3 regions of the Gudongella ferriphila genome follow, and region 3 is predicted to be linked to each of the others. Evidence: riboswitches for the same ligand, from Rfam matches in the RefSeq annotation. Region 3 holds a riboswitch; each other region holds the start of a gene.
The links. Region 3 has a riboswitch for cyclic di-GMP ahead of ACKVDP_RS11745 (hypothetical protein). Riboswitches for the same ligand answer to the same signal wherever they lie in the genome.
Positions count from the first base shown of each region.

Region 1: another riboswitch for cyclic di-GMP. It lies ahead of ACKVDP_RS05130 (S-layer homology domain-containing protein); the one in region 3 lies ahead of ACKVDP_RS11745 (hypothetical protein).
Region 2: another riboswitch for cyclic di-GMP. It lies ahead of ACKVDP_RS05050 (SpaA isopeptide-forming pilin-related protein); the one in region 3 lies ahead of ACKVDP_RS11745 (hypothetical protein).

Region 1 covers NZ_JBJXRK010000005.1:31,062-41,579, reverse strand. The annotation lists gene ACKVDP_RS05135 (M20/M25/M40 family metallo-hydrolase) at 1-1,579, opposite strand, end outside; cyclic di-GMP riboswitch class I at 1,988-2,061, shown strand; gene ACKVDP_RS05130 (S-layer homology domain-containing protein) at 2,190-3,197, shown strand; gene ACKVDP_RS05125 (GGDEF domain-containing protein) at 3,251-3,808, opposite strand; gene ACKVDP_RS05120 (hypothetical protein) at 3,903-4,835, opposite strand; gene ACKVDP_RS05115 (copper amine oxidase N-terminal domain-containing protein) at 4,959-5,936, opposite strand; gene ACKVDP_RS05110 (mechanosensitive ion channel family protein) at 6,063-6,857, opposite strand; gene ACKVDP_RS05105 (tyrosine-protein phosphatase) at 6,938-7,729, opposite strand; gene ACKVDP_RS05100 (CpsD/CapB family tyrosine-protein kinase) at 7,726-8,469, opposite strand; gene ACKVDP_RS05095 (YveK family protein) at 8,472-9,146, opposite strand; gene ACKVDP_RS05090 (polysaccharide biosynthesis protein) at 9,180-10,518, opposite strand, start outside.
Region 2 covers NZ_JBJXRK010000005.1:13,634-24,324, forward strand. The annotation lists gene ACKVDP_RS05040 (S-layer homology domain-containing protein) at 1-2,365, shown strand, start outside; gene ACKVDP_RS05045 (5'-nucleotidase C-terminal domain-containing protein) at 2,488-4,506, shown strand; gene ACKVDP_RS05050 (SpaA isopeptide-forming pilin-related protein) at 4,563-6,620, opposite strand; cyclic di-GMP riboswitch class I at 6,789-6,875, opposite strand; cyclic di-GMP riboswitch class I at 6,959-7,043, opposite strand; gene ACKVDP_RS05055 (5'-nucleotidase C-terminal domain-containing protein) at 7,189-8,889, shown strand; gene ACKVDP_RS05060 (DUF1659 domain-containing protein) at 9,010-9,231, shown strand; gene ACKVDP_RS05065 (DUF2922 domain-containing protein) at 9,266-9,484, shown strand; gene ACKVDP_RS05070 (YvrJ family protein) at 9,534-9,671, shown strand; gene ACKVDP_RS05075 (sensor domain-containing diguanylate cyclase/phosphohydrolase) at 9,704-10,691, opposite strand, start outside.
Region 3 covers NZ_JBJXRK010000029.1:19,210-29,900, reverse strand. The annotation lists partial or broken gene ACKVDP_RS11750 (hypothetical protein) at 1-901, opposite strand, end outside; gene ACKVDP_RS11745 (hypothetical protein) at 1,527-4,151, opposite strand; cyclic di-GMP riboswitch class II at 4,458-4,541, opposite strand; gene ACKVDP_RS11740 (DMT family transporter) at 4,768-5,691, shown strand; gene ACKVDP_RS11735 (SHOCT domain-containing protein) at 5,810-5,992, shown strand; gene ACKVDP_RS11730 (SHOCT domain-containing protein) at 6,006-6,251, shown strand; gene ACKVDP_RS11725 (hypothetical protein) at 6,257-6,637, shown strand; gene ACKVDP_RS11720 (response regulator transcription factor) at 6,655-7,341, shown strand; gene ACKVDP_RS11715 (sensor histidine kinase) at 7,338-8,696, shown strand; gene ACKVDP_RS11710 (LDCC motif putative metal-binding protein) at 8,709-8,825, shown strand; gene ACKVDP_RS11705 (GGDEF domain-containing protein) at 8,962-10,086, shown strand; gene ACKVDP_RS11700 (putative bifunctional diguanylate cyclase/phosphodiesterase) at 10,335-10,691, shown strand, end outside.

The sequences.
Region 1 (10,518 bases), on a different contig from region 3:
CAGTGAACTTGTGACCGTCCTTGCCAAATGTTCCAATGTTTACCACTGGGACATTTATATCCATGATGTCATCAATGGGGTGGTTGTACTTTGTGCCCCATGAGGGCATGTTCTTCTCAAGGGCCACCAGCTCGTGGGGATCGTCCGACAGGGCCATAAAGCTTGAGTCTGAAATGTAGGGGTAGAACATCTTCACAACAATTGGCTTGTCCGAGTGCTCCTGCACAAGCTCAATTGATCCCTTTACAGATTCAAGCAGGGCCTTTTCCTTGTCCGTCTTGCCGGTCATCTCAATCCTTGATGAGAACAGGGACGAGTAGTAGATAATCACAACTGGAGACTTGTCCTGGGACCATTTCCAGGCCTCCTCTATTACAGCCACTGAGAAGTCCCTAAGGTCCATGGAAGGATTCTTCTCGTTTAGGTCAGCTGCAAAATTCCTGATTGCAAGCTTGAATTTTTCCCCGTGTATTGTTATGAGCTCATTGTAGAACTCCTCCCAGGTGTATACCCTGGTCTTGTATGTAAATGGCGTGTAGGTGTGTCCGCCCATCTGGCAGTATTTTCTGTAGGAAGCATCCATTCTCTGGAGCACCTCTTCAAATGCCTCCTCTGCCTTCTCCTTCATCTTAAGGATAACATCCTTTGGACTCATGCTGTGTGTAAAGAAATTGTAGTAGCTATAGGCTGCAAGGGGGGTCTGGACAGTGTAACCAACCTTGGTGTCAGTCTGCTTCAGGCTAGTTGGAGGCACTGTAACCTCACCCTGGGCCTCGTCGCAAAGCTCTGGATTAAGGTCGATCTTTCTTGTGATTTCAGCCACCAGGGTGTTCGGATTAAATCCTCCAAAGGAATCCCCTACGTGGGTCTCCTTTCCTGTCACATAGAAGGACGGCAGAAGCTTCCCTATTGTACCAAAGTAAACATATCTGTTTTCATCCTTCTTGTGGTATGGTGTGGAGTAATCAGCATTTATGGCTGCCACATACTCCAGATTATGCTCCTCTTTCCACTGCTTAAGTATTTTCAGGGCTGATATTATCCCGTGGGAGTTGTCCTCCTCGTCACACTCTGCAATTGCAATCAGGTTTCCGTCAAGCTCTCCCGGATTCTCGGCAAAATATTTTATAAGGTACATGTGTCCTGCAACACCGGCCTTCATGTCAAGGGCTCCTCGGCCAAACATGTACTCCCCTGATTCAATATCCTGAAGAACCTCCTGGGACACATTCATACCCCTTAGGACTTCCGGCAGTTTTTCTGGATCAAAGGCAGCCTTCCAGTTTGTTCCGTAGTCATCCACCCCTACGGTGTCAATGTGGCCCATTAGTATTACAGTCCTGTTTGATTCTCCCTTTGTTCCCTTTACAAGGGCGATTGCATTGTGCCTTGTGACCTCGTCGTTCAAGGTCTCCTGGAACACAACCTGACCTGGATTATTTTTGAAGTAGTCCAGATTCATGTAGTAGTCATAAATCCATTTGGCTACATCACTTTCTCCCCCTGCCCTTACAATACTTGGAATCTTTACAAGGTCTCTGGTGATATTTTTGACTTCATCAAAGCAATTTAAGTACATTGGCAACAACCTCCGTTAAAGTGTTATGGCTTAATTATGACACAGCTAAGATTGCTTTGCAAGATTAGCTGTGTCATAATAATTCACGATTCACAGTTCACAGTTCTCAATTAAAAGCCATTTAAGGGATATATTTTCAGGTCCAAGATCCTTAGTTTTCACTAATGATTACTGTTTGCTTGTCACTCTGAGTCTTGCGAAAAGTCTTGTACCCTGACTGGCATCTCTAACCAATTTTGCATAGTGAATTGAGAATTGTGAATTGTCTTTCCCCTTTTGTTACTTTTTTGTTACATTTAGTTTACATAATTGATTTTATTTTCCTTAGTGATATAATGAATGTGAAAAATGAATATTTATGATAACAAGTATGACAAATACACAAAGGCGAGTCCTTTTGTATACTGTCGCCGATAAAGGCAAACCTACCGTGAGGCAGGGACGCAAAGCTAGAGGGCCTGTAAAGGCAGCCAGCTACCGAAAGGAGAGTTTATGATGCAGGATTTTTCTGGCCTTTAATTGTATTTGTTTTTTGTTTGCTCATATGATATTAATACTAGTGAAGCTGAAATCACTTTCAGCCCATTTAAAAACTTTAGGAGGATACTAAATGAGAAAGATTCTTGGCCTTATTCTGGCCTTAATAATAGTTATACAGCCATTTACAGCAGAGGCAGCTGAGTTCAGGGACGTTAATTCCACAGACTGGTTCCGCGACAATGTATATGTTCTGGTAAGGGAAGGTGCCATTCAGGGTTATCCTGACAATACCTTCAGACCAAAAAACACAATGACAAGAGCAGAGTTCATAAAGTCTACAATGTCCATCCTTGGATACAAGGACATCCCATCAAGAGGGACGCACTGGGCAGACGGTTACATAGCTAAAGCCAAAAGTCTTGGGATTGTATGCAGCGAAACCTCTTCAAATCCGGACTCGGCAATATCCAGGTATGATATGGCAAGAATTGTATCAAATGTATTGGACTACCAGAACTACAGACCTCAAGCGGAGTTAACACAATACGAGCAGCTTATAAAGGATATGAGACAGGTAACATCCCTTGGAAATCCTGAGATCAAGGCAGCGGTCCTTAACTCGTATTCCAGTGGGATCCTTACGGGGTATGTGGATGGAGCCTTCAGGGGCGATGCCACCCTTACAAGAAGCGAGGCAGCTACAGTTCTTTTAAGAATCAAATACGAGCAGTACAGGTCCCTGCCAAAGGTAGACCTAAGCTCCAACTATGAGCAGAGGGTACTTGACCTGGTAAACGTGGAAAGATCCAAGGAAGGACTTTCACCACTTAAGATGCATGTGGAGCTTTCAAGGGTTGCATATGAAAAATCCAAGGACATGGCAATTTATGACTACTTTGCACATGAATCCCCAAACTACGGATCTCCCTTTGAAATGATGAAGGAGTTTGGAATCAGATACAGCTACGCAGGTGAAAATATTGCCATGGGCCATCCAACTCCTGAGGCGGTTGTAAAGGCATGGATGGAGTCACCGGGCCACAGACAGAATATCATGAACAGGAATTTTGGAAACATAGGAATAGGAATCTACAACGACAATGGAAGAATCTATTGGACGCAGATGTTTATAAATTAGAGCATACAAAAAGACCGGAAAAACACCGGTCTTTCATTATGCCTGCATATATTCTATCTATGCACTCTTCCAATCCCTTCAGCCTCGGAGCTCATTGCCAGTCTTTCAGTTTCATTCAGAAGCTCGTTGATGGGCTCATCCCTGTAGAGCTTAACTCCTATGCTGTATTTTATCCTTATGCCCATGGGGCTGATCTGCTTGTCGATTGCCTTTTTGAGTCTTTCAGAAACAACAGTTCCCTTGTTAGGCTGTATGTCAGGAAGAAGCAGAAGAAATCCACCATCCTCATATCTTCCAACAATGTCTACAGATCTTACTGATTCTGAAATTGCCTGACCCATTAGCTTGACTAGAACATCCATAGTGTCTCTGCCGTGTTCCTCCACAAGGCCTTTGAAGTCAGATATCCTGATAAGGAGCAGGCTCAAATAGGACTGGCCTCTGGCAGTTCTAACCGCCTCATACTCCAGCCTTTCATAAAGTGAACCCCTGTTGAGCAGCCCAGTCAACTTATCCCTTGGGTTCAGCTCCTCCATTTGATTCTTCAACCTCTTGTTTTCATCACGCAAATCCTGAATTTCCTTAAGCAGAACATCCTTTGACAATTCCATGGCACAACCTCCTCCTATAACCCTTAAAGGTATTATACCCATCACTTTACAGAGTTACCAGAAAAAATCCCCTCAATCGAGGGGATTCGGTAAATTAGTTAAAAGTTTCTCTCAGTTTTATTATCTCTACTCCATCATACTCTACTCGAACCTGAAATTCATCATCTTCAGCTTCAAACTTAACCTTGCCATCTTCTTCAATCTTGATCTTTTCATCATCGATTTTTGAATCCACGTAATCCACAATTACAAGGATTTCTTCCTCAAGATCATCATGGATCCATAGCTCACCTTTGTATGATTCGTCAATAGTATCATAATCCAAGTCATCATCCCAATAGATCATATCCTCCAGTAAATCCTGGATCTCGTCCTCTGCATCTCTTAGAATTTTGTAGTATCTAGCCATCAAGGTGTTATAATCATCATCAGAGCCTATCCTTTCATCTAGGATATCGTAATAATGTCTAGCACTTTTGACCAATCCAATATCCTCAATATCCAAATCCTCAAGACTCCTATACAGTCTGGTGAAATATCTTTCAGCTTGAGCTAATGCCTTTTCAAGAACCTTATCATCCCTGATCTCATCCAGGTCATCCTCAACATTGGAATATACCAGAACCTTGCCCATAAATACCCTTACACTCAATGGCTCAATTTTCCACATTGGCATTGGTTGACTGAACTCTCCATATTCATTAATGTTAACTGTTACATTGTTCAATTTAACCTTAAGCTTTGTATTTCCCTTGAAGTTTTCAAAATTTTGACCAGTCTTCAGGTCTATTTCTCCCTCAATCAATCCAACATTGCCATTCTCCATGGGAATTATTTTGATGTCTACATCATCCACAATTCCAGACATCACTTCCATTACATTCCCTGTTTTCTCCATGGCCTTGATCCTTGCAGGATTATTCAATGCATTGGGATTAGCATTTGGGCTTACTGCAAAAGCAGCTCCCCCACCAAGAATCAATACTCCCGCAAGTACAATTGCCAACCCGCGGTTTAAAACTTTCATTTTCAGGACCTCCTTTTTAAAATAACCTTTTGCATAATATAGATACCCATCACAATAAAGTAATATCATAACAGAGGTCAGCTGAAATATTATTGTAATATTCCAGCTGACAACAAGGAGAAACTATTCAGAAATTATCACGCTATTGTTTTCTGTTATTTCTACATGGGCCTGGAGAACCTGCTCTGCAAATGACAAAGGAACATAGGTGCTTCCTTCAACTATTACAGGTGCGGCTTCAAGCTTGATTAGCATTTTTGCAAAATTGTATACATTTCTTCCGATAGTAAGAGTTGACCAGTTTGGACCCCTTAGAACCTCAACGGATTTTTCCTCTCCATTCCAGGTAACTTCAAAGCCAAGTTCCTCTGCAACCATCCTTAGTGGAATCATCATTACACCTTCGTCAGTTGTTATGACCTCTTCTGTAAGGACTATGGCAGCCCCAGGCATTTCAGTCTCTCTTTCTGGCATCACAATGATCTTGTGTGGGTTTGTCTGACCTGGATGACTGGTCATGACTATTGAATAGAAGACAACAAGGTCCCTCTCATACAGGTCATCTTCCACAAGGGCATTCCCTTCAAAATCAACAATTTCTGTTTCATCTGAAATGTTCAGTACAAGGGAGCCATCTGCACTCAGAAGGTCCTCATCGAAGTACTCAACATAGGTTGAGTGCTGGCCTCCATCATGTAGAACCACTACGTCCGGTCCTAGAAGCGGTGGATAACTTAGAGCCATCACTGTGGTTTTGTGGTAGATCACGGAAACCTCCATACCTACCTGGATATCCTCCCTGCTTGCCTCTTCCATGCTATTTTCACTTAGAAGGAGCATGTCCTCGTGGATGTATGCATAGAGTACATCCAGTCCTTCTTCAACATCTCTTCTGACAAGTATCCTGAAGTAATCCTCTGTAGCGTCAATTTCCTCAACCTTTCCATCAAACCGAATATATTCAAATTCCTGGTCTTCAATGGGCGCTGATATTGGTACCACCTCTGCTTCCTCCATTTCGTTTGCAAAGGTCAATGAGCCTCCTGTAAGAACCATTGCAAGACTGAGTCCAACTGCTGCAATTCTTCTAGATCTAAACATTTGTTTTCCCTCCTCAATTATTCTGACAAGACCATTATAGCAAGCTGAGTCCTTCTAATGGTGACAGAAGAGTGACAAAGGGATTAAAAAACGGTTAACAAAAGAGCAGGTTTCCCTGCCCTATGTTTACTTCTCCATATGTATATCCATCTGTGGATATGGTATCGATATTTCTTCCTGGTCGAATCTTTTCTTCACCGTCTCGATGATATCAAAGTATACGGTCCAGTAGTCCGCTGCATTTACCCATGCCCTTACTGTGAAATCAACTGCGCTATCACCGTGATTGCTCATTCTGATAAAGCTTTCCGGATCCTTCAGTACAAGTGGGTGTGAATTTACGATATCCGTAAGTACACTCTTTACCTTGTCTCCGTCCTGCTCATAGCCAACCCCAAAGGTCCAGTCAACCCTTCTTGTATCCTTAATGGAATAGTTTGTAATGCTTGTGTTTGAAAGCTGTCCATTTGGAATGTAGATTACCTTGTTGTCAGGTGTCTTCAATGTTGTGTTAAGTATGTGGATGGCTTCAACCGTTCCACTGAATCCATTGGCTTCAATATAGTCACCAACCTTGATGGGTCTTACAATAAGGAGCAGAACCCCTCCTGCAAAGTTTGACAGAGATCCCTGGAAGGCTAGGCCGACAGCAAAGCCTGCAGCAGCAAGTACAGCTACAAATGACGATGTCTCAACTCCAAGAATTCCAATTACACTTATAACCAGAAGAACCTTAAGTATCCCTTCAACCAGAGACATCATAAAGGGCTTAAGTGTGTCATCCATCTTTGATTTTTCAACCTGCTTGCCAACCATACCTCCAATCCTTCTGATTACAGCAAGTCCAACCAAAAGTACTACAATTGCCAATGCCACGTTTTTTACAAATGGTATTACCATTGAGTTTAGTATATTTTCCATAAGCATCCCTCCTTGAACACCTATACCCAAAATCTGGGAAAATTAGCAAAGAAAAAAGGCCAATTCAGATATCTCCAAATTTAGCCTATTGATAAAAGTCCATTCATCAGACCATTTAATAATCCTCGTTTAACAACCGGTTCAGGGTTAATCTTATTGATAACCTTGTCTTGGATAAGCAGCTCAGGATTCTGATACACTATCCTAAAGTACCTTTCCTTTCCAACCTTGGTTTCAAGTAACTTCAGGCTATTCTTTACAATCGGTGACCTTCTCCTGTCAGAATGGCTATCTGTTCCAACAAAGTGAATCAGATTATATTTCAAAAGCGCAGCTGCTGTATTCATGACATCCTTGCCGTACATTCCAGTCATACTGTGAAGATTCAACTGGGCCATTGACCCCTTCTCCACCAAGGTATAAAGGATGTTTGGATTTCTAATTATTTTACTGTTTCTTTCGGGATGGGCAATAATTGGAATATAACCTTTTATCTGCATTTCATATAGAATGTCTTCTGTGTAATCTGGTACTTCATTTGCTGGCAACTCAATCAGTATATACCTGCTTCCTGCCAATGACAGAGCCTTCCCAGACTGTATGTTCTCCATAATGTCAGGTGATAGGTACAGCTCGTTGCCAAGCTCAATTTTCAAGTCTATTCCTTCCCTGTCAAGCATGTCTTCCAGCTCTGATTTCGCCATTTCCAGATCCTCAATTTGAGGGCCCTTTCCTTCCCCAAAATAATGGCATGTGGCAACTACCCTTTCAAAGCCATTTTCCACATATAGTCTGGCCATACTTAGGGACATTTCCATATCCTTTGAACCATCGTCTATTTCAGGAAGAATGTGGGAATGTAAATCAATCATCTGTTTCGCCTCTTCTTTCTGTCCCTTCTATCAAGCTCTTCCCCATAATATTGATTGTACTGATAATATTTATAGTTATAGTACTGGTTCCCCTTGACAGGAATCTTGTTTAGTACAACTCCCAGTATTTTAGCGTTTACCTGATTTAAAAGCTCAGTTGCATGATTTGCAACCTCAGTTTGAGTTTGGCCCACCTCAAGTACCAGTATGGTTCCATCGCTTATGGTCGAAATTATTGCACTGTCAGTGACCAGTCCGATGGGAGGACTGTCAAGGATAATATAGTCATAGGACTCCTCAAGGCTTTCAAGGAATTCCTTCATCCTATTGGAGCCAAGGAGCTCCGCAGGATTCGGTGGTATGGGACCGCTGGTCAATACATCAAGGCTGCTTACTCCCTTGACCTTCTTAAACCCTTCCTCTCCTTCAATTTCTCCCATAAGGTACCTGGTAAGACCGTCGAGATTCGTAACTCCAAATAGCTTGTGAAGCCTTGGCTTTCTCATGTCGCAGTCAACAATCAAGGTTTTCTTGCCAGACTCCGCCAATGAGAATGCAAGGTTAGCACTAACCGTTGATTTACCCTCCCTTTGGCTTGGGGATGTTACGGTAATTGATTTTATGTCCTTATCTATATTTGCATACTGTATATTTGTCCTTAAGGTCCTAAATGCCTCTGAAACAATGGACTTTGGATCCTCTAGGGAGAATAATCTTTCAGTTCTTTTTTTTCTAGCCATTTTTAGTCCTCCACCATAGGTATAGATCCAATAACGGGCAGTCCAAGGTGCTTTTCAACATCCTCGGGAGTCTTGATCGTTGTATCCAGAAACTCAATAAGAAATGCTATGAATACCCCCAACATAACCGCAAGCACACCAGCTATTGCAATGTTCATCAGTGGCCTTGGCTGAATCGGCGCTGTAGGAACCTGGGCCGTGTCTATAACCTGGATATTTTCAACCTTCATGATTTCCTGCACCGTCTCCATGAATACCTCTGAGGTCTCATTGGCAATTTCTGCAGCCAAAACAGGGTCAGTGTCAATTACTGAGATTCTTATTATTTCAGTGTCCTTGACAAGGCTTACATTAAGCTTTTCCCTCAACTGATTGTATGTCAGTGAAAGTCCCATGTTTTCAATAACCCTGTCTGCCACAGTCCTTGTCTTTATAAGCTCTCCGTAGGTTGAAACAAGTCTTTGGTTAAGTAGAAGCTCATTATATTCCAGCTTGTTTTCAGTGACATAATCCTTAGGTCTTCCAACCATCAATGTGGTGTTGGCCTGATACTGCTTGTCAAGTACGTAAAAGCTTACTACTGCACTTATGGCAAGGGATAATATAAGCAGTATTATTATCATTCCCATTCTCTTCTTAAGTATATAATATATTTCCCGTAAACTTATTTCTTCCATAATGGTACTTCCTCCTAATTAAAGACTTACAAATCATTTCTTATAGGGTATATAGCCCTCAACAAATCCTGCCAGGTATTCCTTAAGACTTTCAGAATCATCCCGATCAAGATATTTTCTCAATCCGTCAACCCTTTCAATTATCTCATCAAACTTGCAGCATTCAGTTCCTTCAATATAGATCTTTTCATGCCTTGTCTGCTCAATATCAGGACTCTCTATCAACAACTCCTCGTATAACTTCTCTCCAGGCCTTAACCCAACAATATCGATAGGTATGTCCTTATGAGGTTCATAGCCGGATAGCTTAATAAGGTCCGTAGCCAGGTCAATAATCTTAACAGGTTCTCCCATATCAAGGACAAAAATCTCTCCACCCTTTGCCATGGCCCCTGCCTGAAGCACCAACTGACAGGCTTCTGGGATTGTCATAAAGTATCTTATAACTCTTGTATCTGTAACGGTTACGGGACCGCCATCCGCGATCTGTCTCTTGAAAAGTGGAATGACGCTTCCATTGCTTCCAAGGACGTTCCCGAATCTAACTGCCACAAAGTCCGTTTTGCTTACATCATTATACGCTCTGACAATCTTTTCTGCAACCCTTTTGGATGCACCCATCACATTTGTTGGATTTACTGCCTTGTCAGTAGAAACGAGAACAAACTTTTCAACATTGTACTTGTCTGAAGCCCTGACAACATTCAAGGTGCCAAATACATTGTTCTTGATGGCTTCATCGGGACTTCTTTCCATCAATGGCACATGCTTGTGCGCTGCTGCGTGGAAGACAATCTGTGGCCTTATCTTCTCAAAGGCCTTGTCAATGGCAACCTTGTCCCTTACCGAGAGTATAATCGCTTCAAAATCCAAGGCGAATGTGCTTCTCTTTAGCTCCTGTTGGAAGTCGTACAGGGCGTTTTCATATACGTCAACAAGAATAAGCTTCCTGGGCTTATACTTGACGACCTGTCTTGCCAGCTCAGATCCAATGGATCCACCGCCCCCTGTTATCATGACAACCTTGCCATTGACAAAGCCTGTCAGCTCCTCAAGATCAAGCTTGACCTCCTCCCTGCCCAGCAGGTCTTCGATCTGCACATCTCTAATATTGGAAATGCTGACCTTGCCTCCAATGAGCTCGTACATCCCAGGGAGTATTTTTGTTTTAGCCCTTGTATTCTTGCAAATGTTGATAATTTCCTTTCTATCCTTGTTGCTGGCCGATGGTACTGCAATTATGATTTCATCTACCTTAAGCTTTTCTGCTGATTCCTGAATTGAGGATCTCCCTCCAATAACCTTAACACCATTGATGACGCTTCCAATCTTGTCAGGATTATCATCAATAAAAGCCACAGGAACCATTGAA
Region 2 (10,691 bases), on a different contig from region 3:
GCTTAATGACCCAATCAGGAGATCTGAGGTTGCAGCCATGGTTGCAAGGGCACTTGATGCAGAGTCAGCATCGGAGTTGCTTAAGGGAATACCTTGCGCATTCTCAGATGTACCATTGAGCCATTGGGCAAACGGGTACATCAACTACTCTACAAGCATGCAGTATGTTAACGGTTATCCTGATGGAACCTTCGGACCTGACAGGAATATCTCCTATGCGGAGATCATAACAATTCTTGTAAGGACAACAGAAGCAGAGGTTAATACAACTGGATTTACCGGCGAACAGTGGGCAACTCCATACATTATCGAAGCTATTGAGCAGGGCATAACACAAGGAGTGACAGTTCCAGACAGCAACTACAATGCTGCTGCCACCAGGGAAAAGGTCTTTGAGATGGTGTACAATACCGTTATGAAGAGACTGATGGCCGAGAGAGAGGTCTACAAGGCTATAGTTGTGGAAAATGAAAGAGTCGGAAACCTGGATGAAAATGAAGTGGCTGTGGTAATTCTTGGTGAGGGAACAAATTCTCCTGAGGCAGAATTGAGATTTGAGAAGGATGATGAAGTGACACTTCTTCTGACAAGTGGCATGGATCCGGAAATGCTCCTTGGAAAGGTTGTCGATGTAACAATTGACAAGGATGACAACCTTGTTGGTGCTGTAGTTGATGGTAGCTATGATTACTACACCGGTCCATTTGCAGCCATGGACCTTGAGATTATGCTAAGTACCGGTGACTACTTTGATGTTATTGAGGAAGCCAGCTCATCTAGGTCTATTGAGCAGCTTTATGGTGTCTACCTGAACGAGGAGGCATACGATTATCTTGATTATGTTGAGGATAATGACAGCTCAGACGGAACCTTGGATGGCGCCTTTGTAGCTGAGTTTGCAAGGGTAACAGTCAAGGGAGATGTTGTTTTCTTCATTGAGGCATATATGTTTGAAGACATTGCACCTGTAATTGATGTTGAGGATGATGGGGAAGAGATAATGGTATGGACTGATTACCCATCAGCAGATGAAGATTCATATTTCCTGGATCATGTAGTTGGGTTTGAGGCTGGCGACTTCTTTGAAATGGAGCTGTCAGAGGTTAAAGCGGGAGATGTGGTTCATGTATACGATGGCTATGCCATTGTAAGGACAGATGGAGAGTTTACTGGTGAATACGAGAGAATCAGGGAGTCAAGTGATGTATTCTACGTGGAGATCGACGATGAGTTATTCCAGATAAGGGCTACTAACAACAAGAGACCTGTCTATACCATTAATGGGTCCAACTTCTTTACACTGATGGACATCAATGCAGCTGATGATCTGATATTTCTTGAGGATGATGAGGTTAGGTTCTTGCTGGATGTAAATGACTCTCTTCAGCTTATAAGTGGACAAATTGAAGTATCAGAAAAGATGATTCTTGTAAGTGACTCTGGAACAAGAGACCTGGATGTACTTCTTATGGATGGAAGCGAGGAAAGCTACAGAACGGACAACTTCTCAGTGCTGCTTAGACGAAACCCTTCCGGATCTGCTGGACTTGACGATTTTACAAGAGGATCAGTGGGATACCTCATTTATGATGGAAGCCTGATTGACAGGTTGGTAAGGATAGCTACACCAGAATATATTGAAGCAAACGCTGAGAATGTCCTGAAGGACTCAAGGGGTAGGCTTGAGATTGATCAGAGCAGAATGACAATTGCAACTGAATCCAAAATCTATGACTTCACCTCAAAAACAAACGTGTTTATTGTAAATACGGAGGCTGATGTTGCCACCAGAATTGACAATATATCAATAAGGGAACTTATGGATACAATAGACAGCGATAGTGAACTGAGGGCTCTTGTGATCACAAACAAGGACATTACAGATATGAACCTTGGAAATAAAATTTCTGTTGGAAGTTCAGACAGTACCGCCCACACAATAGTGTTCACTGACTTCGTGCTTGATGATGAATTTGTGGATGTTGAGATACTCCTGCTTGAGTACGCATTCAACCCTTCAAGGGACGATGAGATCACTGGAACGAACGCAGAAGGGGATTCAGTGGATTTTGATGTGGCTGATTTTGCAGTTCTTCCCTCAATGAGCACAGATGAGCTTGTTGAGCTTGTTCTTGAGGATGGGAAGGTAATTGCTGCAAATGTTCTTTTGGATTCTGACAGTGTGAGATTTGAGGTGACATCAATAAGCACAAGAAATGAGAGAATATCACTTGATGGCGAGGAGTTCTGGCTTGCACCTGATTACATGGTGTTTGGAGACTCTTCGGTAAGGTCCGGTGACACGGTTTCAGTTGTCTTCAACCCTGAGATTGATATTGAGGTTGAGATAATATTTGTAAGGTAGATGATATAGAGAAGGAGGTGGAGCTTTTGCTCCATCTTTTTTCTTGTTAAATGTTTAATTCTTGCAGTAGGGGTAGAATTATAGTGTAGGCCAATAAACTATGTATAAGGAGGAATGTTTTGATGTATTTCAACAAAAAGCTACTTAGCATTGCCCTTGCTTTGGTAATGGTTCTCAGTGCCTTTGTAATGCCCGCCGGGGCTTTTGCAGATGGGCATGAAGTCACCATAACCATTGTGGGAACAACCGACTTGCATGCAAATATCTACAACTATTCCTACGAGGATGGTGTGGATGTTGAGGACAGGGGAATGGCAAAGGTATACTCGGTCATTCAGGCAATCAGGGAGGAAAATCCAAACACATTGCTGGTGGACAACGGTGACACCGTTCAAGGTACAATCCTTTCAGACGACCTGTACAACACAAGATTGGACCTTGCACATCCGGTTATTGATGTGATGAACTTCATGGGGTATGACGCAATGGTTCTTGGAAACCACGAGTTCAACTTCGGACTTGACCTGGTTGACAAGATTGTTGATGAGGCAGAATTCCCAATACTTGGAGCAAATGTGAAATATTCCCACAGCGGTGATTACTTGACTGGTATTCCTTATGTAATCAAGGAGATTGCCGGAGTAAAGGTTGGAATCCTTGGAATTACAAATCCAAACATCCCAAGATGGGACGGACCAAAGGTAACGGAGCTGGAATTCATTTATCCTGCCGATTCAGTGGGAGAGCATATTGAAATGATGAAGGATGAGGGAGCAGACCTAATATTTGTAACCTCACACATAGGCTATGAGGAGGAGTATGAAGGCTCTGGGGATGGAGCGGAGATTTTCGTGGAAAAATATCCTGAGATAGCAGGAGTACTTACGGGACATGCACATGTCACTGAAAGCCAGAAGGTTGGAAACACACTTGTAGGAGCCGCAAGGGATGCAGGAAGACAGGTAGTGAGATTTGACTTTGACCTTGCTATGGAGGACGATGTATGGATTATTGATGACAGCAGAGTTCAGGTAATTGATGTTGCGGAGTATACAGCAAGTGAAGAGCTGAGGGAATATGCAGCTGAGTACCATCAGAACACACTAGATTTCCTTGTGGATGTAATAGGACAGGTAGAGGAGGATTTTGCACCTCCATCTGAAATTCCTGGAATTCCAGAGGCGCAGATAAGAGATACAGGTGTAATGGACCTGATTAATATCGCACAGCTTGAGGCCACAGGAGCGGATGTTGCAGGAGCAGCACTTTTCAGCCAGAATTCAAATCTGAGAATGGGGGATGTAACCTACGCCGACATATTTGAGATCTACAAGTATCCCAATACTCTTATCGGTATTGAGGTAACAGGGGCAGAATTGAAGGATTACATGGAGTGGTCAGCAAGCTACTACAACACCTATGCACCTGGTGACATCAACATAAGCTTCAACCCCAACATAAGGGGCTACAACTACGACATGTTCCAGGGAGTGGACTACAAGGTGGATATAACAAAGCCCGCTGGCGAGAGGATAGTTGACCTCATGTTTGAAGGTGAGCCTGTAATGCCAGAGGATACACTTAAGCTTGCCATAAACAACTACAGATACGGTGGCCTGAAGAGTATGGGAATCATCAGTGGAGAGCCATATTTTGAGTCTGATCCAAAATCACTTAGAAGCTATATTGCAGATTATATTGCTGAAAACACCCCTATTGCACCAGTGGTTGACAACAACTGGGAGGTTGTAGGTGCTGATCTTGATCATCCTCTAAGACCATATCTTATTGAAGAGATAAAGGCTGGAAATCTTGAGCTTCCTGTATCAGAGGATGGAAGAAGCTACAATGCCAAGGCGATAAATGCGGATGATATGATAATGCAGGGCTTGATTCCAGATGAGGTTCTAGCCGAGTATGGAATTGAAGTTGCCCCGATGGAGCCTGCACCTGAACCGGTTCCAGAGCCTACACCTGAACCACCAAAGGATGATATTGAGTATATAGTCAAGCCTGGGGACTGGCTGTCCAAGATTGGAATGGCTTATGGTGTTGACTGGAAGGTATTGGCTGAGTACAATGAACTTTCAAACCCAAATCTGATCTTCCCGGGACAGAAGATTATGATACCAAGAAACTAATAATTACAATAAAAGGAGGTTTCCCTCGAGGGAAACCTCCTATTGAGTGCTCCTAGTTAAAATCTTTTCTTCTTAAGAAACAATCCCAGTGCCATGAAAGCTGCTCCAAATCCTGCAAATACTGCTGGGTCGGAAGCTCCAGTTCTTGGAAGTGTTGCAAGTGGTGTTACTTCTTCCACAACCTCAACTTCTGGTTCTTCTTCAACAACTATTTCTGGTTCAGGTTCTGGGACAACTGTTGTTTCTGGCAATACCTCGGTAATTATTTCCTCTTCCTCTTCTTCAGGCTCTGGTCTAGGTCTAGGTGGTCTGTCATCATCCTCGTCATCCTGTGGTGGACGGAGTCTGTTGATAAATTCAACTTCCTCGGAGGAAGCATCTTCAACCTCCACCTCAAGATTATTGTTTGAGAAAAGTCTGAAGTCACTGTTGATTCTGACCTCCCTAACTCTGTAGAGACCATCCTCAAGATCATCAAAGGTAACGGTTCCATTGCCAAGGATTGATTTTTCTTCCTTTACCTCCCACTCTTCATCATCATTGAACATTTGAAGTTCGAAGTAGAATCTTGTGCTGCTGCTAATCCCGTTTCCAAATCTGTTCTGAACGACTTTGGTTACTTCGATTTCTCCTAGCTCAGGAGGTGGAGGAGTATCGTCCTCTCTTACATTTGTGAACATTACTTCATCCACATCCCCATTAGTTTCAAGAGTGGTTGTTTGTGGATTGTCAGTATCCTCATGAAGCATATATCCATCTGGAATATTTATTTCTGTAATCCTATATTCACCTAGTGGTAAATCTGTTAGTTTTTCAAATTCTCCACCTTTTAGGATAATAGGACTTTCATCGATTTCAACCCAATCAAATCCTTCATCATCATTTGCAACCTTTATTTCAATCTTGAATGTGAAATTGGTGTTGTCATCAGTTATTTCTTCGCCTTCCTCGTCAACCAATGCTTTGGATATCTCTATTTCTCCTAGTTCAGGAGGAGGTGGTGGTGCTTCTTCCAAAACATTTATCAACCAGATTACTTCCTGTCCAGTAGATTCAATTTCAATTGTTACTGTGTCCTTGTAGACCAAACCATCAAAATCATTTAAGACAGTATAGTTCTTGTTTCCTGATGTGGCAAAGATTGGATCTCCGTAAGTTTTACCTTCATGATCAATCTTTGTTTCTGAAAGTGTATAGGTTCCAAATGGAAGATCATCAAATACTACATGCTCACCATTTTCGTCTGGTTCGTTGATGGTTTTCTCTTCGTCATAATCATTTGGACCAGTCAGTCTTACTGTAAACTTACCGCCGTCAAGGGCTCCAACTATGCTTCCATTTTCCTTCATGATTCTCTTGTGAACAATAAGGCTTCCAAGTTCTTCATCTTCAGGAACCTTGCTGTTTTCAAAGCCAATCCTTACAAGTCCTTCTTCATCTTCTTCAACAGTTACGGTTACATCCTTTTCAGGAGTGTAGATTTCCTTCTGATCATTTGTAAGAAGCTCGACTACATCGTAGGTGCCTGGCTCAACATCCTCAAACAGTGCATATCCACTACTGTTAGTTGTGACAGGGCCATATTTTGTTTCATCATTTTGCTGTAATACAAACTTAAATCCTGCAAGGCTCTCTTCATCTTCCATGTCATCAATGGATTTCTCCACTCTCACATCAGCCTTCTCTGGTGGAGGAGGTGGGATAATCTCATCCAGTTCGAATGAATAATGGGATATTCCATAGGGTTCGTAGGGTTCATTTCCATTTTCATTCAAGGGTGCTGTAAGCCCAGATTCACTTGATCCCAAGTTTGTGTAAACTCTGTACATGGGGCCTCCTTTTATGGAAACCAGATCAAGTGACAGATTATTGGTCTCAAAGCTTAGCTCATCTCCAGATACCTTGAACTTAACCCAGTAGTCCGTAGGACCATCAACATTATTGCCATCCTCATCAAAATACCAAGTACTGGATTTGTTTGAATTTTCCTTGTAGGTGTAGCTGTCATTGCCCTCATAATCAATATACTCCGGCACAGCAAAGGATACATGCATGCTCAGTATCATCGAGAAAGCTATTAGAAACGTAAGCAGCTTGCTATACTTTCTCATCATTATTCTCACTCCTTTTCTTGTTTTTAGACTCTACGCTTGTGAGTCTATGTATCGCTTGTGCATGCAGTGGTGTTGCTTGAAATATTTATGTCTTCTTAATTCAACAGTTCATTTCCCATAGGCTTCATCTCCTTATAGTTATCCAAACAAAAAGCCGCTATGGATTAACATAGCAGCTGAACGGCCATACCCGATGTGGGCTGTAGACTTCAAGCTTTGCGCCCCTGACTTTCGACAGGTTTGCCTTTGTATGCTGTAGGCTTAATATTGATTTGGCAAATACATCCCAACACTTACAATTATTTCCTGATTGAATACGAAAAGCTGCCATGCTTTCACATAGCAGCTGAACTATCATAGCCAGATGGCTGTAGACTTCGAGCTTTGCGCCCCCTGCTTTCACAAGGTTTGCCTTTTTATGTTTCTCTCTTTACCTATTTATACCACCTATTTAAATGGCTAAACAAACATATTATTAAAACATATATTTAAAAAGGTTGGTAAAACGTTGTCATCAGGGGTATATAGTTATTGCGCATTAAAAAGATAAATTAAAGGAGGAGAGACAATGTTGAGAAACAAAAGAATCATCGGTATGGTAATGTCATTTGTACTGGTTCTTGGTCTGATGATAATGCCAGCCACGGCTTCATTCGCTGACGGACATGAGACCCTGACGATTGTCCATGTTAATGATGTACATGGAAGACTTGAAGAGAATGATTTTGACGGCACATTGGGTTATCCAAAGATGAAGACCTTCCTGGATGGATTGAAGGAAGAGAATCCAAACCTTCTGTTGCTTCATGCAGGAGACTCATTCCACGGTACGATCCCTGCCAACCTGACTGAGGGGGAGGCGGTTGTAGAGGTGATGAATGCCATGGAATTCGATGCAATGGTACCAGGTAACCATGATTTCAACTTTGGCTACGAAAGACTGCTTGAACTTAAGGCAATGGCCGAGTTCGACATTCTCGGGGCCAATGTGGTCAAGGAAGACGGAACCTCAGACTTTGACCCATACATGGTATATGAGATGGAGAATGGAATGAGAGTTGGAGTGTTCGGTATAGCCACCGAGGGGACCAAGACAAAGTCACATCCCAACAATACAATAGGAATAGAGTTCGCTGATGTTATCGAGACGGGAAATGCAGCTGTTGAGGCTCTTACCGAGATGGAGGTTGACCTTATAGTCGCACTTATACACCTTGGGATTGACGGATCGTCAGTTGACACAGCCTACACCCTGGCAGACAATGTTGAAGGCATAGACCTTATAGTGGATGGTCACAGCCATCATGTTACAGGCGAGGAGAGAAATGGTGCATATATTGTACAGGCTGGAAACTATTTGAGCCACATTGGAGTTGTAAAGGTATCCATGGTTGATGGAGTACCGGTATTCGAATCGACCCAACATCCGTATGAAGACCTTAAGGGGCTTGTGGCAGATGAGTATATAGCTGGATTGATTGAGGAAACCACTGCACCAATCGAGGAGATGCAGGAGGAGGTAGTAGGAAGCACTACTGTAGCCCTTGACGGTCTGAGAGACAATGTTAGATCAGGTGAAACAAACCTGGGTAATCTTATCACCGATGCCATGATAGTTGCATCAGGAGCGGATGTTGCCCTTACAAATGGTGGTGGAATCAGGGCAAGCATTGAAGCGGGAGATATTACCCTAGGTGATGTATTGACTGCATTCCCATTCACAAATGTATTAACAAACATTGAAGTGACCGGAGCAGAGCTTATGGCAGCTTTGGAGCATGGAGTCAAGGACTACCCTGCTACAGCTGGACACTTCCCACATGTAAGTGGAATGAGCTATATCTTTGATCCAAACCAGGAGGTGGGATCAAGAATAACCCAGCTTATGATAGGTGAAGAGCCTGTTGACATGGAAGCAACCTATACACTGGTAACAAATGACTTCCTTGCTGCAGGTGGAGACGGCTACACAATGTTCGAAGGCAAGGAAATCCTTGCATACTCAGGTCTTCTTTCAGAGGTTCTTGAAGCTTATCTAAGAGCTAATCCTGAGGTAAGCCCGGCAATAGAAGGCAGAATAGTTGCCCTTCCATTGGTTGAGACTCCCGAGCCAGCACCAGCTGACATAGCCTATACAGTTAAGTCAGGAGACTGGTTGTCCAAGATTGGTAGAGCATATGGAGTGGACTGGAGAGTTCTTGCAGAGTATAACAGCCTTGCAAATCCACATCTGATCTTCCCAGGCCAGATTATAATGATACCACAATAGAAAACAACCATAGTATATCTGAGGGGCGAGAGCCCCTCTAATTTTTTTGTCTTTTTTTGAATCTGCATAGGTACATTTTCCTCCCTTATGCAATGTAATAGGTAGAAGGGAGGTGAGACAATGGCGATAGAAGTTATGGCGGAAAAGAGAACCTTGAAGCTTGAGCTGGATGCCGGGATGGTAGACGGCAAACAGAGGATTTCTTCAAAATCCTACAGCAATGTCAAGCTGGATGCTACGGATGACAATATCCATGCATCTGGAGAGGCATTGGCAGGACTGCAGGAGCTTCCACTTATGAAGGTCAAGAAGGTGGAGGAATCTGTAATCACAAATGTTTAGTAAACGTAGGCTTTTCTAACAAGGGGGTGAAAGGATGGTAAAGACAAAGCTAGAAATGGACTTTCTGGATGATCAGAACAAGAATTACAGGATCAGCATCAATGAACCAAGAGCTGATATTACGGACATGGAGGTTTTTGCAGTAATGGATACACTTCTTGGTGCTGGGATTTTTCAGTCTAGAAACGGCGATTTGGTCGAAAAAGTGGGAGCAAGGGTTGTAACCACTACAGTTGATGAGATGACAGTTTAGAAATAGGGCCTCAGGGCCCTTTTTCCATATCCAGCAAGGGGGTGAAGAGGTGGAGGATATCTATTCCAGTGTTGCCAATCTTGGGTTTCCAATTGTTATCTCAGTCTATCTTCTGGTCAGGATAGAAGGGAAGCTGGACGAGCTCACAAAGAGCATCACTGAACTGGCTAATGTAATAGCAAAATAAACTAAAGAGTTGAAAGCTTGAATTTCAAGCTTTCAACTCTTTTGTGATAGTACCTCTTCCACAAAAACCTTGACCATTTTAGGATCAAGCTGTGTCCCTGCAGATTGGTTGAGTATCTGGATTGCTGAAGCCCTTTCCAATGGTTCCTTGTAGGGTCTTTCCCCTGTCAATGCTTCATAGGTGTCTGAAACCGCAATGATTCTTGACAGGAGTGGTATTTCCTCTCCCTTCAGACCTTCGGGATATCCTGTGCCATCCCATCGCTCATGATGATGGAGGACTATCTCCGCAAGATAAGCGTATTCGTCTGTGCTCTTTAAAATCTGATAACTGGCCTCAGGGTGCTGTTTGATAAGCTCAAATTCTGATTGATTCAAGGGCTCAGGTTTGTTTAAAAGTTCTGCAGGAAGGATTATCTTTCCAATATCGTGCAGTTCTCCCGCCTTTTGAACATCATCAGCTATCCTTCCACCATAGCCCATTGCAAGGGCTAGCTGTCTGCTGTAATCTGAGACCTTTCTCGTGTGATACATTTCCAAACCGTATTTCTTATTAATATTGTCCAATATGAGCTCAATGGTCTTTCTTCTAAAGGACTTTCCATCCTTGAGCTTGTTCCGGTACATCATAGAATCCGCTTCCTTCATAACTTCTTGTATATCCTTATCTGGATGATTTTTGATTGAGTACCCAATAGCCACTGAAACAAGTACTGAGTCAAGATCAGCTTCAGTGGCTGTTTTCTCGATTCTCTTCTTTATTTTTTCTGCATCAGAGCGATCGGTTTTTGGTAGCAAAATGATAAATTCATCTCCTCCGGTCCTTCCAATTATATCATCCTCACGACAGACCTTCTTTATAGCTTCCGATACAGACACTAGAACCTGGTCGCCAGTGTGATGCCCAAACGCATCATTTGTAAGCTTGAGGCCATTAACATCCAGCGTCATTATTGTAAAGGGATAGTTTCTTTTGGTATCCAGTCTCTTGACTGAGTCTTCAATATAGCGCCTGTTGTAA
Region 3 (10,691 bases):
GTGATCCGTTACTGTAAAGTCCAGCGCCATAGGATGTTGTCATACCAAGGAAGTCCTCAGTGTATAGCCATCCACCCCAGTCATAGGGAGGTGCTGTCTCTTCTGAATAAACATTTATAAGTGGAACATCAGGTGTCATTGGGTCTCCGTCAAGGTCTCCCAAGCTGTTCCAAAGGAATGATCTTGCAAGGTGCATCTGATAATATACATAGATTGTGCCAGGTTTTGGATCTGCTTCTTCAAGCTCCAATGCATCAAGTATCTGATCCCTGGTAACATACCAAACCCTTGTTGTGTCAAATCTGCTACCTATTATATCTGTAGATTGACCTTTTGCATATGCAGCAGAGATATTGATTTGCTCCTTGATTTCTTGTTCAGAAAGATCTATTTTGCTAAAGCTACTAAAAATATACTCATTGTCCTCATTCTGTGCAATGTTCGCAGTATCCCTATCTGTTATTGGGTAAGGATTACCATTCATATCAGGGAATCCGTAGTTGTTGGTAAAGACAGTCGGGTCTGTACTTACAGAAATGTTTCTGACAAGGTCAAAGAACACTGATCCCTTACCATCCTTAGCCACACTGCTGTCCTGATAGAAAGTAAATTCAGTACCAACTCTATCCAGCGCTGATGACGAATTCTGATCCCAGACAACATTGTCTATCCTGGTAATGAATGAAACCCATTCACCCTCTTCATAGGTTTTTCCTGCATTACCAGAGCTCCAGCCATTGTTGTTGAAGTTTTGGCCGATGTTGAAGGCATGAGGGAACAGGTCGTTGTCACCTGCGTAAACAAGCGACATTGGCATTAGAAGCTGCAGTACCATTGCAAGCGTAACTATAAAAATCAGCCGAAATTTATTCGTGCTACGCTTTACCATGCTCGCATACATATAAATTCTCCTTTCTTGTAGAAATTATTTTTACCATTAATTATGGGAAAACTAGTCAAGATTTATTGTCGAATGTTCTATTATCTCACCTCCTTACAAAGTATTTTGCTTCTACACCCCAACATACGCACCACCTCCTTGAATTTTATGTATATTCAATTGATTGTAAAAGGCTAAATATGGTATAGTAAAAGCACAACAAGCCAAACCTATACATAGGATTGGAAGTTGCAGGAATCCGGTATAGCTGTCCAGGCACCCCGGATTCCTTCTCTATTTAGAATCGATTCCCATAAAAACAGGGTCTCAAAAACTACAAAAACCGACCAAAAGGTCGGTTACGCTATTGGCTCATAAAAGGAAAAGCGTCCATAATAATTCCCTTTAATCACGGCCACCAAAAATACTATATTTCAGTTATACTATACCCCCATAAAACTTCATTACTCTACCTTGAATATGAATTTATTGTAAAAATTACAAAAATACTACACATTGCCTTCTCAATAAAATGTGATGACTAAAATTAGAGTTGTTTTGAGCTGATCTAAAGTTAAGAGGGTTGGAAACCTGGCTTCCAACCCTCTTAAGACTACTGCATCTATTTGCTGATATCTGATTCCTACTATTCTGGCATTACTTCTGGATGTGGAAATCCACATGGTACATATGAATCAAAGTGAACTGCCACAAATACTGGTTTACTGTAATCGATAGCAGGATCAATTATAAGTTTACCAGGTGCATTGGTCATTGCGCCTCTAAACAGTGGCAACTCTGTATTTCCGATCCATACCATCATATTCATTTCAACTATATTCTCATCAATGTCTACATTTCTAATCTCAACATCAGTACCATTCCACCAGATATCAAGATGACCTATCAGGTATCCTTTTGTGATATCGTTTTGGGCTGCACCTGCGTAGATTGGTACATTTTCTTCAATTGGATATGGATCTGTACTTTGCTCAACAATACCCAATCCTAAGCTCCAGCCCCAATTCTGAGCAGGGATACCCAAATCTGAGTGAAGAATGTCACCAAACATCCAGGCGGTCTCATCAGTGTGGCACAGGTTGTAGAAGTCAAATGATTTTTCTACTGGAGGTGGTGGGCATATGCAGTCAATTGAAATTTCGCCACAATCGCCACATTCCATTCCATCTTCAGGCAAGCTGGCAAATATATATTTGTCCTCTGGGCCTACTTGAAGCCAGTACTTGCCATTCATCATCCAGAATCCATCCTTCTCACCATCTGCCTCTTCTGACAATCTGTACTCTCCTGCAGGAAGATCAAGGAAGCAGTATTTGCCTAATGAGTTGGTTACATCTCTATCGATTTCAACCCACTCATCATCCTCAAATCTTTCAAGGATTATTGTCCATCCAGGAAGAGGATTGTCAGTTGGCCATGGATCATCCATGAAGCCAGCATAGTCAAGACCATACTTGAAGCCGCACAGGTCAAAGAATTCTTCTTCTTCGTTCACAAAATGCTTACCTGTTGCCCTAACACCAGCAGCGAGTTCAACTGTCCAGAATCCCTCGGTCGGATATGTTTGTACCCAACCATCCTGCATTAACTCATATACAAAATATGTGTCTGGGCATAGAAGATCGAAGAAATAGAAACCATTGCTATCAGTAGTTGTCCACTTGAAAGCATCAGCTTTATTCGGTTCACCAACGGCTGGTTCTCCCTTGTAAAGCAAGATTTCCCAACCTGATAGGGTAGTACCAGTTCCAAGAGTATCTTTAAATTTTATACCTTGGATTTTGCCTCGTCTGTTTACAAAATCCTGGTCCACTGCATTGCCATCATTACCATCATCAGGTAGAGTAACCTCTATCATACCGCTGATTGGATCAAATGGCCCATAGCAGTCATCAAACATCTCGTATACATAATAGGTTCCTGCAACTAGGCCGCAGAACTTGTAGTCGCCAAACTCATCTGTCATTGTGGAAGCCAGCAATCCTTCTGTTGCAACACCTGGTATTTCACCTGGGTCTAATGTACGATCATACAGATAGATTGACCAGTCTTCCAATGGAACTCTTGTTTTAAGTCCAGTGTAAAAGTCTTCTGTTTTGGTACCTTCGATGCAATACCTTGGTACTGGCATTACAAAGTCACCATAGGCATATGGTCTGTAGCCGACCTTGATTGAGCCCTCAGGACTTCCATCATGAGGATCAAATGCTACCAAGTAACCACCTGATGTATCTCCATCAGTACGGCAAACTGCCCACATCAAGCCAGCCTCATCCATTCCAACACCAACTGGTGTTGTACCGATAGGCAATGTAATATATCCACTTGTGCCAGCTCCAATGTCATACCAGCAGACCCGATTTCCACCGGATCCTGCAGTTGTGCTTGCTATCCAGATTTTGCCCAGTCCGTTAAATGACATACCACGAAGGTTCTGTGCTCCTGAGATAGCCACAGTACCTGTTCCCTTAATCCATAATACATTACTATAGCTTGTTGCATACACCTGACCTGAATCAGGGTCGATAAGTAATGAGTATGGAGAGTCTACATTCCATTCTTCAGTAAATTCACCATTGTTTGGGTTAAAGCTCCAAACTCCATAATCTCCACTTCTAGTAGGTGTAGAGTTTCTGCTTGAGATATAGAGCATCCCATCAGGTGCGAATTTCATTTCATAGAAATTTAACTTTGGATTTGTAACTATTGTTTCTCCTACTTGATTTAAGTCTGTTCCGTCAAATTCAAACTTCATCAACGCTCCGCTGCTGTAGAAGCCTATCCAAATATATCCATCCTCGTCTATAGCAATTGCCCTTGGCATATCACCAAGTCCACCAACATTGAATACCTTGACAGCTTCGTCTGTACCGAATGCAAGCACTGGGTCAGGGTAGGCATGTGTTGTCAAGCCTGTAGTATCTGCTTGAATTCTAACAACTGAACCTTGAAGATTAACGCCATCTGCACCTGTATTAAGCACCCAGGCATTGCCGTAAGCGTCCATGGCAATACGTGAGGTACGCCAGTTGTAATCTGCTGTCGGGCTTACACGTGGTTGAGTGTAATACCTGGCAACTTCAGTTTTATTGACCAAGTCAACCTTTGATACACTTGCTTCACCAGAGTTTGGAACAAATCCAAAGTTAGGTTCGACTATTGGCTCGGGCTCTGCAAATGCATTTGCCGGAATCAGTGCCAATATCATGGTCAAAGCCAGTAAAATTGAAGACCATTTTCTCGGTTTCATCATTTTTCCTCCTCAAAATATATTTCGTTACCATCAATTAAGGGAATTTCTATTAAGTTTGAAACTAATCAATTGTTATCCAATCACCTCCTCGTAATTTATTTGCTTATGCAACCCATCATCCGCAACACCTCCTTAAGTTTTAGATTTATGATTGATTTAAAATGGCTAAAATAGTATAATATAGACACAACAAACAGACCTTTAGCGAGGATTGGATGTTGCAGGAATCCGGCTATGCTGACCAGGCTCTCCGGGTTCCTTCATTTTTTGAGGTTTGTTTAATATATTATACACAAAAAAACCGACCATCTTGGTCGGTTACGCTATTGGCTCATAAGGGGGAAAGCGTCCATAGTAATCCCCCCTAATCAATGCCTCCATATAGTTTATGTACTTCAGTTTTTACATAATAACATATCTCGCTAATAATATACCCCTAATTTCATAAACTACCACTATAAATCGTTAAAAAGTTTTCAAGATTTTGTTTTGAAAACGTAATTATTATGCAAGAAACCTTCATGCAGTTTTAGGGGGTAGAAATAAATTTACACTTCCTGTACAATGAAAAGAGGGAATAGGATAAAAATAGCTAAAACTGGGGGATATGACAATGACCAAGGAATTGAGATCAAGTCTCTTGCTGCTTTTGACAGCTGCAATATGGGGGTTGGCCTTTGTGGCACAGAGGATTGGAATGGACTATCTGGGGGCATTCACCTTCAATGCATTAAGGTTCGCACTGGGAAGCCTTTCCCTTATACCTGTGATATATTTTGTGGAGGGGTCCAACAAAAGGAAGGGAATAGCTGAGGATGCGGGCGAGAATGACACTAGGAAGATTTTCATGTACGGAATGATTGCTGGCAGCGTTCTTTTCACAGCTGCAGCCCTCCAGCAGGTTGGTCTGATCTATACAACTGCAGGTAAGGCCGGCTTTATTACAAGCCTATACATAGTACTTGTGCCCATATTGGGTCTCTTTATAAAGCAGAAATCCAATGGATTTATCTGGGTTGGAGCAATCGTAGCTGCAATAGGATTATACTTCCTTAGCATCAACGAGGATTTGACCATCCAGTTTGGAGACCTTTTACAGCTTATTGGAGCCTTCTTCTGGGCAACCCACATCCTTGTGATAGGACACTTTGCCTCAAAGGTCAACACCCTGAAGCTTTCATCGGCACAGTTTGCTACCTGCTCCTTGTTGAGCCTTATGGTTGCGCTTGTGTTTGAGGATATCCAGGTTGCAAATATCTTAAGCGCAGGAGTCCCGATACTTTACGGAGGCTTGATGTCAGTTGGTGTTGCCTATACACTGCAGGTTGTGGCCCAAAGGCATGCAAAACCTTCCCATGCAGCCATTGCATTAAGCACCGAAGCGGTGTTTGCGGCTCTTGGGGGAGCGGTCCTTCTAGGGGAGATCATGTCACTGAGGGGATACTTTGGAGCCTTTCTTATGCTTGCGGGAATGCTGATTTCCCAGGGTGATAACATCATAGGCAGAAACAGCAAAAAGAACGCCATTAGTGAATAGCTTAGAAAATTACGGCCCAAGGGCCGTTTTTTTGTGTGAAAAACCAATATGTCATAATTAGGTCACATTTGTGTCCCATAATTAAGATAAAGATAAAAACAGACGAGGGGGAATCGTGATGATGATAATTGTAGCCTTGCTTATTGGGGTTGCTGTCTACTACCTTGTAACAGGAGATAATCCTGTTGGTAAGGGACCAGTAAGAGGCAATGGTCCTGAGGACAAGCTAAAGGAAAGGTTTGTAAATGGAGAAATCGACGAAGAGGAATATATTAGAATGAAGGAAGTTTTGAGAAAATAAGGGGGGATGAATCATGATGTTTAACAGGGGCTTTTATAGATTTGGATTGGGAAATTGCTGCGGCTTCTTCGGAGGCTGGGACCTTTTGATTGGCATTGGTCTGCTGGTGGGTGCAGTTGCACTTATTCTTTGGATCAGGTCAAGAAACAGAAGCAACAGGGATGATTCCTATCTGGAGACATTGAAGGATAGGTTTGTCAGAGGCGAAATAACCGAGGAAGAGTATTTGGCAAAGAAAAATATTTTGGAAAGGAAGTAGATGTGATGATGAAAAAAACAATAGCGGTTCTATTGATATTTGCAGTTGTATTTACAGCAGGTGGAGTGTTTATGAAGTATAACACCTATGCCATGGGCTTTGGAGGCTACTACAACGATGACCAGCAGGATGAATACTATAGGGGAAGAATGCCTGGTAGAGGCTACATGAATCCCTACTGGGATGATGAAGGATACAGAGCACCTGTGGAAGACCAGGAAGATGTGAATGCATGGCCATACAGAGGGTATCAATATCCTAACCATCCAATGTGGAGATATTATGAAGACGGAGACTTTCCCCTTTGGGAAGACTTTGATGAAAATCAGGGCTATTTCAGGGGATGTCATGGATATTACTACAGGGATGAGATCATAGAGAGATAGAGATTGAGGGTGAAGTGATGGATTTCAAAATACTTCTTGTGGAGGACCAGGAGGAAATCAGCTCCATAGTGGCAAAATACCTTAACAAAAACGGCTACAAATATGACATTGCAAAGGACGGATTTGAAGCATTGGAGCTTTTCTCCCAAGCGGCCTACCACCTTGCGGTCCTTGATATCATGCTGCCTGGAATAGATGGATTCCAGGTCCTTCAGGAGATCAGAAAAACATCCGATATCCCTGCCATCATGCTAACAGCCCGTGAGCAGGAAGCAGACAGGATAAAGGGCTTTGAGCTGGGTGCGGATGACTATGTTGTCAAGCCCTTCAGCCCCAGGGAGCTGATGAAGCGGATAGAGGTTTTGCTCAGAAGAGTATACAATGAATCAAACGAGGTGGTTCTGGCAGTTGGCGACCTGAGGCTTTATACAAGGAGCATGAGGCTATTGAAGGGCCAGGGGGAACTCGAGATCACATCAGCCGAGTACAAGCTACTTCATACCTTTATGAAGAACAAAGGCTTGATTCTAACAAGGGAACAGCTAATTGAGAAGTCCTTCGGTCACGATTACGATGGCTATGACAGGACAATCGACACCCATATAAAAAGGTTGAGAAGAAAGATAGAGGATGACCCAAGGAATCCAGAATATATAGTGACAAAGTACGGGGTTGGCTACCAGTTCGGAGGTGAAGGGGCATGACCATAAGAAAGCTTCTCCTTATTGTGATGGTCCTAGTGGTTGTGCTGTCTGTTGGATTAAATGCAACCATACTGACATCCCTTACTGACCGGTACTTTGTGGACTACCTTGATGAAAGCTACGAGAACCACACAGAGCAGATCATTGAATATACAAGGGCTGCCCTGGAGAGGGAGGATCTTTCCTATTCACAGATGAGCAGGGAATTGAGCTCGCACCTCATAGAGCCGATTGTAAGGATCAGGCTTCTGGATACTGAGGGTAGACAGCTTGTGGATGTTAGAGCTGACATACCAATGATGGGTGGACATATGATGAACAGCAGAATGTATGAAAGGTTCACAAGCAATTCCGCGAAGGAGTTCATGTACCAGGTAACATCCAATGGTGAGCTGGTCGGGAATCTTGAGATTACAAGATTCGGTTCCACGGAAAATACATCCGGGGCGCTGCTGTTTAAATCAGCCTTGATTAGGAACAGCGTATTTTCAGCCCTGATAGCCCTCCTTATAGCAATTGTCGTGGGCTTTCTGATCAGTGGGCGCATGGCTGGGGAGCTAAAGAAAACTGCCAGTCAGGCAACCGCAATACAGGAGGGGAATCCGTCGCCTGTGGAGAAATCATTTATACAGGAGATAACAAGCATCAGGGAGACCCTTGATGACCTGAATGTAAGGCTGAAGCTCAGACAAAAGAGCAGGAAGGAACTGACGGACCAGCTGATCCATCAGACCAGAACTCCCTTGACCATACTGAAGACCCATCTGGAGGCGATTGAGGATGGCATGGTTGAAGTGGACCAGGAGGAGATAAATATACTGGAGGATCAGATACAAAACATAACTGCCATAATCTCAAACATGAGTGAGCTCATAGATGCTGAATCCACCAAGGGTGAAATAAAGTTTGAAGAGGTGGAGCTAAATCAGCTGATCAGAAAAATAATGGCGGGACTTAAGCCTCAGTATTCCAGAAAGGGAGTTCAGCTTAACCTCCTTACAAATGATAAGAGGACCATAAGTACAGACAGGTACATGCTTAGCCAGGCAATATATAACATCATGACAAATGCCTACAAGTACACCGAGGAAGGCGGCAGGGTTGAAATTAGTTATGGAATGCAGGATGGGAGGCTGGGTATTGAAATAATGGATACAGGTGTTGGAATCCCTGAAAAGGATAGGGATAAGATATTCAATGCATACTACAGTGGAGAAGGTGATTCAGGAAAAAGTGGAGAAGGTATCGGGCTGTATGTTGCTGCAGAGAACCTAAGACAGCTTGGGGGACGAATATCCGTGCAGTCTGAGAAAGGAAAGGGCAGCAGGTTCATCATTGAGCTGCCTGCAGATTAAGGGAGAGATTAGATGAAAAAGTTCAAGAAAAAGCTGAATGAATTTATAGAGAAGCTTGCAAGGGCCAATGAAAGTCAGTTTGGAAACAGGAAGTTGGATTGCTGCAGTCTAAACAAGACACAGAAATAAGCCAAGTAAATTAAAAATGGTGCTCCAGGTAAAGGGAGCACCATTTTTCGATTATCAGTGAAATTTTCTTGGTAATAATATCCCAGTAGAGTATAATAGAGATAAGCAGTTTCAAATCCAACTAGGAGGGCCCCAAATGCTGTTGTTTATTAAGATTCTACTGGTTTTACAAATGCTGGCTGCAAATATGCATCTGACTTTGAAGAGCTCTAGGCTAAAAAAGGGCATGAGAGCGACTTTGGGTGTGCTGTTTTTTGTAACCTTGCTTTTTATAGCAGCCTTTTATGCAGTGGCATCTGTGGTACCAAAAGGATACCTGTTTAATGGTGATGGACTCTACCTTGTATTTACACTGGTTTACTACATTCCTCTCAGGTTCCTTACGGATCAGCCTGCCAGGAATACACTCACCATAATGGCAACTGCATGGGTGTACACTATCTTTATCTACATCATTTCCCATAGAATTGCATATCAGATAGATCCGGATAATCTTCAGCTTAACTCACTTATTATCCAGACAGCCTTCTATTTGATTACCTACAGTACATATTTCAGGTTTATGAGTGAAAAATTCATATATACAATAAGAAACATGGACAAGCTATCTGTGAATATCCTTATGACACTTAGCATCTCGACAGTCAGCATTCTTTTCCTAATGAACTTTTCATATGTATACGGACATTCCCTCTTCAGTGAGATGGTTGAGCCTACTTTGTTGATATTGATATCCACATTATCATTGCAGCTTGCAAGCTCCTTTGTAAAATCCAGCAAGGATGCTGAATCCATAGGTAGAAGAGTTCGAAGGGATCCTCTGACAAGACTGGGAAACAGGGAGGCCATGATGGAGGATGTCACCAGAAGAATCTCCAGAGATGAGGTGTTCGGATTGATATTTGCTGATTTGGATCAGTTTAAGCAAATCAATGATAACTATGGTCACCAGGCCGGTGATGATTATCTTGTTGCATTTGCCAATACGGCAAGGACTTTTTTGGGACAGAAGGATAGATTTTACCGGATTTCCGGAGATGAGTTCGTGGTTGTCTGCGATTTTGACAATTGCGACGCCCTGATGAAGAGATTTGACGATTTCCAGTTCCTTAACAATCCAAGAGGCATAGAATTCTTAGGGTTAAGCACAGGTCATGCCCTTTATCCAAAGGAGGAAAGAGACGTTGTAGATCTATTGACAAAGGCTGATGAAAGAATGTATCAGGTAAAGAAAGTAAAACATAGAAACCAGGTCAATTGATTGTGGAATGGATACATAATCTGTGATAGAATAAGTACATAAAATTATTATTTAATACCCTGAATTTAGAGCTTCAGGGTATTTAAGCGATAAAATGAAATTTGGTGATACTTTGAAAAAACAGATTAAATCCACAACTGTAAACAAAAAAAATTGTCCTTCTTCCATTCCTTTTGGTATTCATAGCCTATCTGCTGGTCACGATTTCCTCTGTCAACAGCAGGATTGAGTACTACAGAGAGCATCTTATGATGGATTCCATGGAGTATGCAAAAAGCTACGCTGTTGGGATAAGTAAATCGGCGGAGGCAAGGGATACCCTCAATGAGCTTCTTGAAGAAAGGCTTCTCGTCGCTTCAAGGTCAACGGTCCTCCTGCAAGGAGCGCTGGATAACGATAGACTTGCGGAAATGGCTGAAAGGTACAGGGTGGACGTAATATATTCCTATAACGCTGAAGGAGAAATTGTGTTCTCAAGCGATGGAGAATACATCGGGTGGCAGGCTCCTGAAGGGCATCCAGTGTATGAGTTCATGAACAATCCTCTACGGTTCCATGCAGAGGAAATCAGGCAGGATTCAGAGAGCGACCGATATTTTAAGTAT